One region of the Stappia sp. TSB10GB4 genome, then DNA from elsewhere that is predicted to be linked to it. Evidence: riboswitches for the same ligand, from Rfam matches in the RefSeq annotation. Region 1 holds a riboswitch; each other region holds the start of a gene.
The links. A riboswitch is a leader RNA that binds a small molecule or an ion and turns the genes downstream of it on or off. The one in region 1 is predicted to bind cobalamin.

Region 1 (3,266 bases):
GATCGTGCCGGCCAAGGACCCGACGGAGCTGCATGCCGGCGATCTGCTGGAGGTGCTGGTGCTGCTGAACGGCGAACCGCTCGCCAATGCGCCGGTGACGACGGAATACACCACCGACTCCGAGGCCGAGCCGGTGCGCACGGGCGCCGACGGCAAGGCCACCATCGTGGTGCGCAACAACGGACTGAACGTCGTCGCCGTGTCCGCCATCGAGGCGCCCGACGAGCCGGAGAAGGCCGACAGGATCAGCCATTTCTCCACGCTCTCGTTCAACCTCGGCCACCACGAGCACTGACCGGGCCCGACCGACACGCCATTGCGGGCCGGCGCCGCCTGCCGGCCCGCGACCAGCCAGGAGCTTCTTTCACGATGGACAATCGCCTCCCCGTTACCGTGCTGTCCGGCTTTCTGGGCGCCGGCAAGACCACCCTGCTCAACCACATTCTCAACAACCGCGAAGGGCTGCGGGTCGCCGTCATCGTCAACGACATGAGCGAGGTGAACATCGACGCCAGCCTGGTGCGCGAGGGCGGCGGCAACGTCTCGCGCACCCAGGAGCGGCTGGTCGAAATGACCAATGGCTGCATCTGCTGCACGCTGCGCGAGGACCTGTTGCGCGAGGTCAAGACGCTGGCCGGCGAAGGCCGCTTCGACCATCTGGTGATCGAATCCACCGGCATTGCCGAGCCGCTGCCGGTCGCCTCGACCTTCGAGTTCCGCGACGAGGAGGGCGAGAGCCTGAGCGACGTGGCGCGGCTCGATTCGATGGTGACGGTGGTGGACGCAGCAAACCTCTTGAAGGACTACGGCTCCACCGACTTCCTCGCCGACCGGGGCGAATCGCTCGGCGAGGACGACGAGCGGACCCTGGTCGACCTGCTCGTCGACCAGATCGAGTTCGCCGACACGATCATCCTCAACAAGGTGAGCGATGCCCGCCCGCAGGACCTTGCCGCCGCGCGCCAGATCGTGCGCGGGCTGAACCCGGACGCGGTGGTGATGGAGACCGACCGCTCCGCCGTTCCCTTGCGCGACGTGCTCGGCACCGGCCGCTTCGACTTCGACAAGGCGCATGAGCATCCGCTGTGGTTCAAGGAGCTGAACGGCTTCGCCGACCATGTGCCGGAAACGGAGGAATACGGCATCCGCTCCTTCGTCTACCGGGCGCGCCAGCCCTTCGCGCCGCGCGCGCTGAACCGCTTCGTGCAGAAGAGCTGGCCGGGGGTGATCCGCGCCAAGGGCTTCTTCTGGCTGGCGACGCGGCCGCATTTCGTCGGCGAGATCAGCCAGGCGGGCGCCTTCGTCACCACCGAAAAGCGCGGGCTGTGGTGGTCGGCGGTGCCGCGCAAGCACTGGCCGGATTCGCCGGACTGGCGGCGGGCGATGGAGCCCTACATGCATCCGGTGTGGGGCGACCGGCGGCAGGAGATCGTCTTCATCGGCACGAGCGGCATGGATGAAGCGGCGATCCGCACGGAACTCGATGCGGCGCTGGTCGGGGCGGACGGCTTCCACCCGGAAGAGTGGACCGGGCTCGACGACCCGTTCCCCGCCTGGGGCAGCGCGGCGGCCTGAACCGGACCTTGCGGGCCGGCCGTCCGCGATTGGCCTTGAAGCGGTGCCCGTCATCTGCCAGTTTGGCGGCGATGGTTGCCGAAGGCCGAAGCGCCGGAGGCATGAAAAGGGAACACGGTGCGGCGTACCCATCAGGGGCCAAGACCGTGGCTGCCCCCGCAACTGTAAGCGGCCGGGGCCGACGTCCTTCACTGAAGGGCGGGCGGCCCAGGCCCTGCCGCACGATGCCACTGCCCGAAGCCGGGCGGGAAGGCGCGGCCGGGCCGGACCCGCGAGCCAGGAGACCTGCCATCTCCCGCAACGACGACCGGACGGGGTGTTCCGGGAAGGTAGCCATGACACACAACGAGTCCCTCTTCGGCCCATCGGCGGCCCTTACCCGCAACCTGCCGCGCCGGCACCGCATCACCGTGTGCACCACCTGCCGCGATCCGCAAACGCGCGAGCAGCCGGGCGCGGATCTGATCGAGACCTTGAGCGCCGCGCTCGCCGGGGACGGCGCCGCGCCGTTCGAGGTGGCGGGCGCGGCCTGCATGGCCGGCTGCTCGCGCCCCTGCACGGTCGCCTATCAGGCGGACGGCAAGGCGAGCTATCTCTTCGGCGACATCGAGCCGGCGCGGGACGTGGCAACGCTTGTCGCCTTCGCCCGGCAATATGGCGAGCTGGACGACGGCTGGTGCTCGTCGCTGCAGCGGCCCGAGGGGCTGAAGGGCAAGACGCTGGCGCGCATGCCCGCCCTGCCCGCTCCCGCCCTCGGGGCAGCGGACCGGAGGGACGGCGCATGAGCCATCGCAGCGGAACCCCGGTGGTGCTGGAGCTGCGAAAGGTCGGCTACCGGCCGCGCGGCGCGGATGCGCTCCTGTCCGACCTCTCGCTGCATGTGCATGACGGCGAGATCCTCGTCCTTGCCGGGCCGAACGGCGCCGGCAAGTCGACCTTGATCCGGCTGATCGCCGGGCTGAGCGAGCCGACCGGCGGCGAGATGCGGCTCGGCGGCCGGCCCTATCGCGACGTGCCGATCACCGAGCGCGCCCGCGTCATTGCCTATGTCGGCCAGAGCGAGGAGAGCTGCGACCGGCTGACCGTCTCGCAATATGTCTCGCTCGGCCACCTGCCGCATCACCGCACCGGCGGGCGCGAGGCCGGTGCCCGCGCGACCGACGAGGCGCTGGCGCTGGCCGACCTGACGCGGCTTTCCGGCCGGCGGATGGGCGAGATTTCCGGCGGCGAACGCCAGCGGGCGAAGATCGCCCGCGCCGTCTGCCAGCGCCCGCGCATCCTGGTGCTGGACGAGCCGACCAACCATCTCGACCCGCTGGCGCGCGGCGAGCTGCTCAGCCTCGTCTCCGGCCTCGGCATCACCGTGGTGGCGGCGCTGCACGACCTGACCTTGATCGAGGCCTTCGCCAGCCATGTGGCGCTGATCCAGGGCGGGCAGCTCGTCGCGCACGGCCATCCGGTCGAGGTGCTGTCGAGCGAGCGGGTGCGCGCGGTGTTCAGCGTCGACCTCTACCGGATGCCGCATCCGCTGGAGGCGCGCCAGATCAGCGTGCTGGACATCCCCATCGAGGGGCGGTTCGGCGCGGGCGCGGCGGGCGACACAGCCGGCGCTCCGCATCTGCGCGCGGTGGCAACGCGCGGCTGAGCCCCGCCCTCGTCTCTTCTCAGCGTTTTCACGGTTTTCATCCTCA
Region 2 (3,266 bases), on a different contig from region 1:
CGAGCTTGCGCTTGAGGATCGGCACGAGAGGATCCTCGCGGCCGCGGCGGCGGTCGCGCATCACCTCGAGAATGGTGAAGTCCTTGGTGGTCAGGATGCAGGTCTCGGTGGACATCGCAGGTCTCCAGCGCTCCGTCCGTGGAGCGGCAAAGGTGAAACGGATCGGAGTCCCCTGGCTGCCGGGTCGGCAGCGCAGGGGTTAGGATCCTGCGATGAGACAGCCTCCGAAAATCGCCAGCCGGTCGCGCGGCTTCGGCTCTTTGGTCGACGCGGTGGCGCTCATGCCGGCCGCGCCTCGGCCTCGGCCACGGCGGGGGGCTCGACGCTCTCCACGGTCAGCCGGTGGGTGCGCCCGTCGAGAGCCGTCCAGTCGATGGACTGGCCGGCGGACAGGCCGACCAAGGCGGCGCCGATCGGGGTGAGGACGGAAATCTTGCCCTCGGCGATATTGGCCTCGCCCGGGAAGACCAGCGTCACGGAACGGTCCTCGCCGGCATCGGTGGTGAAGCGCAGCCGCGATCCCATGCGCACGACGTCGGCGGCAATGCGCCGGTCGTCGACGATGCGGGCGCGATCGAGCTCGCTCGCCAACTGCTCGGCGACAGCGGGATTGCGGGTGGAAATGGACTCGGCAAGCCCGGACAGCCGCTCGTGGTCGGAGCGGGTCACGGTGATGGCGGGCTTGCGCCGCTTGCGGGTATCTGGAGCCATTCTCGGCGTCCTTGCAATGTTGTAAGGCCGCCGACGCACAAAGGCGCGCGTCGGGCGGTCTGGATCTCGTGAGGGGAAGTGTTCGCCGCCGTTATGGCCTGCTGTGTGCCCGCGAGGGGACGAGCCGGCCTATGCCCCGCGGCCGGGGCGCGACGCGACCTAGCCGGGGGTCAGTGTCCCGCGATGGGGCACACCCTGAAAACGCAAATCTGGCGCGGTGCGGTCGTGTTCATGCCCCGAAGGTCGGTGCTTGGCCGGCGAAAGTCAAGTGGTGGCTTTTGCGACCCGGCGACGGCGGGAACGGATTCGCCCACTGGAGGGAGCGCGCCCCCCGCCCCGCCACGCCCGAAGATCACCTGACGCAGCGTCCGGTTGCAGCGGCGAACGGGACTGCGACAGACGATTGACTCGGGCGCGCGAAACCGCTCTCTTTGACGCCGACAGAGGTTCCGGACATGTCCGGATGAAAAGGGAACACGGTGAGGCGTACCCAACAGGGACCGAAACCGTGGCTGCCCCCGCAACTGTGAACGGAGAGTGGACGTTCGAAGGCCACTGACCCCGCCGCCAAAGGCAGGGTTGGGAAGGTGAATGTCCGCGATGACCCGTGAGCCAGGAGACCTGCCCCTGTCGGTCACCCGATCTTCGACGCGGGGTGTGTCGAGGCGCGGCTTTCCGTTGAGGTGACACCCGAAAACCGCCTGCGTCCGCAGGCCGCCGCCTTGCGTCTTCGCGCTTGGGGGCGTGCCTGCGTCCGCCGGCTCGTGCCGTATCGCGACGGAGCGCCGAGGGGCGTTCCGGCGCACGTCAGGGGTGTGTCTGGATGAGGTTCATTTTGAGGGGCGCCTTGCGCGCCCGGCCGTTGGCTGCCGTGCTGGGGGCCGGAATGGGGGCGGCGATGATTGCCGCGCCGGGCGATGCCCGCGGTCAGGATTTTGAAGAGGAGGCGACGCAGCTCGACCGGATCGTCGTCTCGGCCGGGCGCACGCCGGTCGCCGCCGAGGCGGTGGGCCGGGCGCATACGGTGATCACGGGCGAGGAGCTGGAGACGACGCAGACGCGCTATGTCGCCGATGCGCTGCGCAAGGTGCCGGGCATCGCCGTCTCGCGCACCGGCGGCAATGGCGGCATGACGCAGATCCGCATCCGCGGCTCGGAGGCCAACCACGTTCTGGTGCTGATCGACGGCATCGAGGTGGCGGCGACCTCCAGCGGCGAGTTCGACTTCGGCGGATTGCAGGTCGCCGATATCGAGCGGATCGAGGTGCTGCGCGGCCCGCAAAGCGCCATCTACGGCTCCAATGCCAGCTCGGGCGTCATCGCCATCACCACCAAGGGCGGCCTGCGCAACGACCTGGAAATCACCGGCCGGGCGGAAACCGGCACCGACAGGACGGTGGCCGGCCATGTCGGCGTGCGTGGCGGCGGCGAGAGATACGACATCGCCGTCTCCGGCGCCTGGCGCCAGAACGAGGGCTTCAACATCTCGCAATTCGGCTCGGAAAAGGACGGCGACCGCAACGCCACGCTGAACGGCCGCTTCAACTGGGACATCACCGACGCGCTGAGCCTCGATCTCAGCGCCCGCTATGTCGACCGCAAGTCGGACACGGACGACCAGGACTTCGCCTGGCCGCCGACGCCGACGGAGGGCCTCGTCATCGACACGCCCGGCTACAACGCGACGAAGGAATTCTACACCGGCGTCGGCCTGTCCTGGTCGCTGTTCGACGACCGGCTGGTGCAGAAGGCGCGGGCCAGATACACCGGGCTGGAGCGGCGCGGGTTTGGCAGCGGCAGCCTGAACGGCAATGACGACCGCCGGCTGCACCTCAGCTATCAGGCGACGGTGAGCGCCGAGACGCCGGACTTCCTCGATGCCGAGCACAGTCTGACCGGCGCCGTCGAATGGGAGCGCGAGCACTACAAGAACGCGTTCCCGAGCTTCGATCCCTCGCAGATCCCCGGCAAGCAGCGCGACCTGACCAGCTATGTCGCCGAGTATCGCGGCGCCTTCCTCGACACGGTGTTCCTGGGAGCGGGCCTGCGGTACGACCGCAACGACCAGTTCAAGGACACGCTGACCTACAGCGCCAGCGCCGCCTATCTGCTGCGCGAGACCGGCACGCGCTTCCATGCCTCGATCGGCACCGGCGTCACCAATCCGACCTTCTTCGAGCAGTTCGGCTTCATCCCGGCGAGCTTCACCGGCAATCCGAACCTCAGGCCGGAGAAGAACTTCGCCTGGGACATCGGCATCGAGCAGCGGTTCTGGGACGGGCGGGCGGTCGCCGACGTGACCTATTTCAACGAGCGGCTGGAGGACGAGATCTGGACGCCCTGGGTGCCGGGTGTCGGCTCCTCGCCGGCCAATATGGCGGGCACCAGCAAGCGCCAGGGCATCGAGGTGTCGCTCGGTGTCGAACTGCTCGCCGACCTCTCCGTCAAGGGCACCTATACCTATCTCGATGCGACCGAGCCGAGCGGGCTGGAGGAGGTGCGCCGGCCCAAGCACTCGGCCTCGCTCAGCCTGGTGCGCGGCTTCGACGAGGGAC
Region 3 (3,266 bases), on a different contig from region 1:
GCCCTCGATCCCGACCGCGCCCTTGATGCGCAGCACGCCGGGCACCGCCATGGCGGCGGCGACGCGCGCCTCCAGATCCTTCAGCGAGGCGAGCGGGGCGAGCTCGATCACATGGCTGACGAAGTCGTCGTGGTCGTGATGATGGTGATGGTGGTGGTCATGGTCATGATCATGATCGTCGTGATCGTGGTCGTGGTCGTCGTGGTGATGATGCTCGTGATGGCTCTCGCGCCCGTGCATGTCGTCTTCCGAAGCGCTCATCCGGCCGAGCAGCACGTCGGCGGCGAGCCTGCCCTTTTCCGCCGCGACGATCTCCACCGCCGCGCGCACCCGCCCGGCGACCTCGGCCCGCACCCGCTCCAGCGTCGCCGCATCGACGAGGTCGGCCTTGTTCAGCACCACCAGATCGGCGCAGACGAGCTGGTCCTCGAACAGCTCCTCCACCGGGCTGTCATGGTCCAGCGCCTCGTCGGCGGCGCGCTGCGCGGCCAGCGCCGCCTCGTCGCCGGTCACCCGCCCTTCCGCGACGGCTGCGGCATCCACCACCGTCACCACCGCGTCGACCGTCACGCGGGTCTTGACGCTCGGCCAGGAGAAGGCGCGCACCAGCGGCTGCGGCAGGGCAAGGCCCGAGGTCTCGATGACGATGTGGTCCGGCGCCTCGTCGCGGGCGATCAGCATTTCCATGGTGGGGAGGAAATCGTCGGCGACGGTGCAGCAGATGCAGCCATTGGTCAGCTCCACCACCTCTTCGGCGGCGCAGTCCGGATCGGCGCAGCCGTCGACCAGCGAGCCGTCGAAGCCCATGTCGCCGAACTCGTTGACGATGAGGGCGATGCGCTTGCCCTTCGCCTCGCGCAGCAGGTTGGCGAGCAGCGTCGTCTTGCCGGCGCCGAGGAAGCCGGTGACGATGGTGGCCGGGATCTTGCTGGCGGTGCGGGGCGTGGATGCGGTCATAGGCGGATCTCCGGCTGGAGGTGGGATGGCTTGAGAACGAGCGGCAGGCCGGCGGCGACGAGCACCGCTACATCGGCGAGTTCCGCGATGCGGCGATTGAGGCGACCCTGCTCGTCGCGAAAGCGGCGGGCGAGCGCGTTTTCGGGAACGATGCCCGAGCCGACCTCGTTGGTGACGAGAACGATGGGGCCGGGCGCGGCGCGCAGCGCCTCGGCGAGCCGGGCCGTCTCCGCTTCCGGATCAGCCTCGGCAAAGATCAGATTGCTGAGCCACAGCGTCAGGCAATCGACGAGGATGGCGCGCTGCGCCGTGCTCTCGGCGGCGAGGACGCCGGCAAGATCGCGCGGCTCCTCGATGGTGCGCCAGCCCTCGCCCCGCTGGTTGCGGTGGCGGTCGATGCGCTGGCGCATCTCCTCGTCATGGGGCGTGCAGGTGGCGACATAGACGCACTCGCGCGTCGAGGCGCGCACCAGCCCCTCGGCATAAAGGCTCTTGCCCGAGCGCGCGCCGCCCGTCACCAGCACGGTGCGGGCCGCGACAGGGGCCGGGGCGGTTGGCGAATCGGATGCGCCGCTCACGCGCAAGCCGTCCGGCGGCGGGATATGCCGGGAGGGCTGAAGCGGCGGGCGCCCTTCAACGGGAACATTCTGGCCTCCTGCCGTCCACCCGACGGCGCGTGACGTTTCGGGCCGGGCCCCTTGGCGGGGGCTCGGGTGATCCGGCTCGTCTCCTGGCTCGCGGGTCGCGGCCTTGCCCTGCCCTTCCCGGACCAAACGGCCCAGTGGTTCATGCAGGAAGGCTCGCCGCTCACAGTTGCGGGGGCAGCTACGGATTCGGGAGCCCGACTTGGGTCCTCCCCCACCGTATTCCGACTTTCCCCTTTCATCGGACTTCGTCCGTCAGAAAGGACCGGAAGATCACGACTCATAGCCTGCCGAAGGGCCCCGCGTCCAGCGGCGAGACGGAAAGGCGCGCCGCCCCTTCCCTCGCGGCGGTCTTGGCTGCCCGCGCACCAAAGCCTTGCAGGCCGCGGACCGCCCGCCCCTTGCCCGCTCCCCAACTGTGGAAAAGTTTTGCGACAAAGGGCTTGGCAAGCGGCGGCGCAGTTTGCTATACGCCTGCCACCGACGCGGTGCGGATGCTCCGCGTGTTTCGTGATCCCCGGTAGCTCAGTGGTAGAGCAAGCGGCTGTTAACCGCTTGGTCGCTGGTTCGAATCCGGCCCGGGGAGCCACTTCCTCCATTCTTCCTGAAAATTCTCCAGTCTTCCCGAAAACATGCGTCGCCTGGCGATATCGGATTGCCGTGGCCGAATGGGCTCTAGGCGCGCTCCTTCAGGAAGTCGACAAAGGCGCGCACGCGCGGAATGGTCTGGCGGCCGGGAAGCATCAGGGCGGAGATCGGCTTGGGATCCGCGTCGTGCTGTCCTTTGAACAGTTCGACAAGCTGTCCCTCGGCAAGCGCCTTCCTGCCGAGAAAATCCCCCAAGCGGATGATGCCGACGCCCTCGATCGCCATCTGCAACAGCGTATCGGCGCTGTCCGCGGTGACGCTCCCGCGGACGGGGGTGCGCACCACCGCTCCCTGCTCGATCATCGGCCAATAGGCCTGGTCCGGGAACCCGGTCAGCAACAGGCAGTCGTGGCTCCCCAGGTCCTGGGCGGTCGTCGGTGTGCCGCGCCGTTCCAGATAGGCGGGGCTTGCGGCGATGACGCGGCGGACCGTGCCCAGGCGAGCCGCGATCAACTCGCTGTCGTCCAGCAGGCCGACGCGGATCGTCACGTCGATCTGCTCCTCGAACGGGTCAATGCGGTGGTCGGAAACCGAAACCCCGACCGTCACTGCCGGATGCCGGCGCAGGAACGCCGGCAGCAGCGGCGCCAACCGGTGCCGCGCGAAGGCGGTACCGCAATTGACGCGCAGATGGCCGCGAACCTCGCCGTGCCGGTGCGACAGGTCGACCTCGGCCGCCTCTGCGAGCTTCAGCATGCGGCGAGCATAGCCGATGAAGACGGCGCCCTCCGGCGTGAAGGCAAGCCGACGGGTTGAGCGGTGCACGAGCTTGATGCCGGTGCGCTTCTCCAGGCGCGACACCATGCGGGACACGCCCGACGGCGTCATCCCCGTCTCCTCGGCGACAGCCGCCAGGGTGCCGAGATCGGCCAGCCGCAGGAGCAGGATGACTTCGGGTGCGAGCATGGATCCCTGCTGCATTCGTGACGTAGCGGCACGACAGAGTTGCGGCCGGAGCGGCTGCCTCTGCGGCGCATTCATACTATAGGTTGCACCCATAAAAACCAGTCAACCGCA

Region 2: linked by a shared signal. The riboswitch ahead of TSB10GB4_RS16000 (TonB-dependent siderophore receptor) and the one ahead of TSB10GB4_RS22030 (DUF1636 domain-containing protein) in region 1 are both predicted to bind cobalamin.
Region 3: linked by a shared signal. The riboswitch ahead of cobU (bifunctional adenosylcobinamide kinase/adenosylcobinamide-phosphate guanylyltransferase) and the one ahead of TSB10GB4_RS22030 (DUF1636 domain-containing protein) in region 1 are both predicted to bind cobalamin.

Annotation. Positions count from the first base shown of each region.
Region 1 is NZ_FYAV01000077.1:40,322-43,587, reverse strand. Features, by position in the region: gene TSB10GB4_RS22040 (DUF4198 domain-containing protein) at 1-295, shown strand, start outside; gene TSB10GB4_RS22035 (GTP-binding protein) at 370-1,575, shown strand; cobalamin riboswitch at 1,631-1,883, shown strand; gene TSB10GB4_RS22030 (DUF1636 domain-containing protein) at 1,911-2,360, shown strand; gene TSB10GB4_RS22025 (ABC transporter ATP-binding protein) at 2,357-3,220, shown strand.
Region 2 is NZ_FYAV01000055.1:264,920-268,185, reverse strand. Features, by position in the region: gene TSB10GB4_RS16010 (nucleoside-diphosphate kinase) at 1-115, opposite strand, end outside; gene rnk (nucleoside diphosphate kinase regulator) at 280-711, opposite strand; cobalamin riboswitch at 1,139-1,355, shown strand; gene TSB10GB4_RS16000 (TonB-dependent siderophore receptor) at 1,535-3,266, shown strand, end outside.
Region 3 is NZ_FYAV01000076.1:3,758-7,023, reverse strand. Features, by position in the region: gene cobW (cobalamin biosynthesis protein CobW) at 1-957, opposite strand, end outside; gene cobU (bifunctional adenosylcobinamide kinase/adenosylcobinamide-phosphate guanylyltransferase) at 954-1,535, opposite strand; cobalamin riboswitch at 1,660-1,886, opposite strand; tRNA gene TSB10GB4_RS21705 (tRNA-Asn) at 2,116-2,190, shown strand; gene TSB10GB4_RS21700 (LysR family transcriptional regulator) at 2,277-3,155, opposite strand.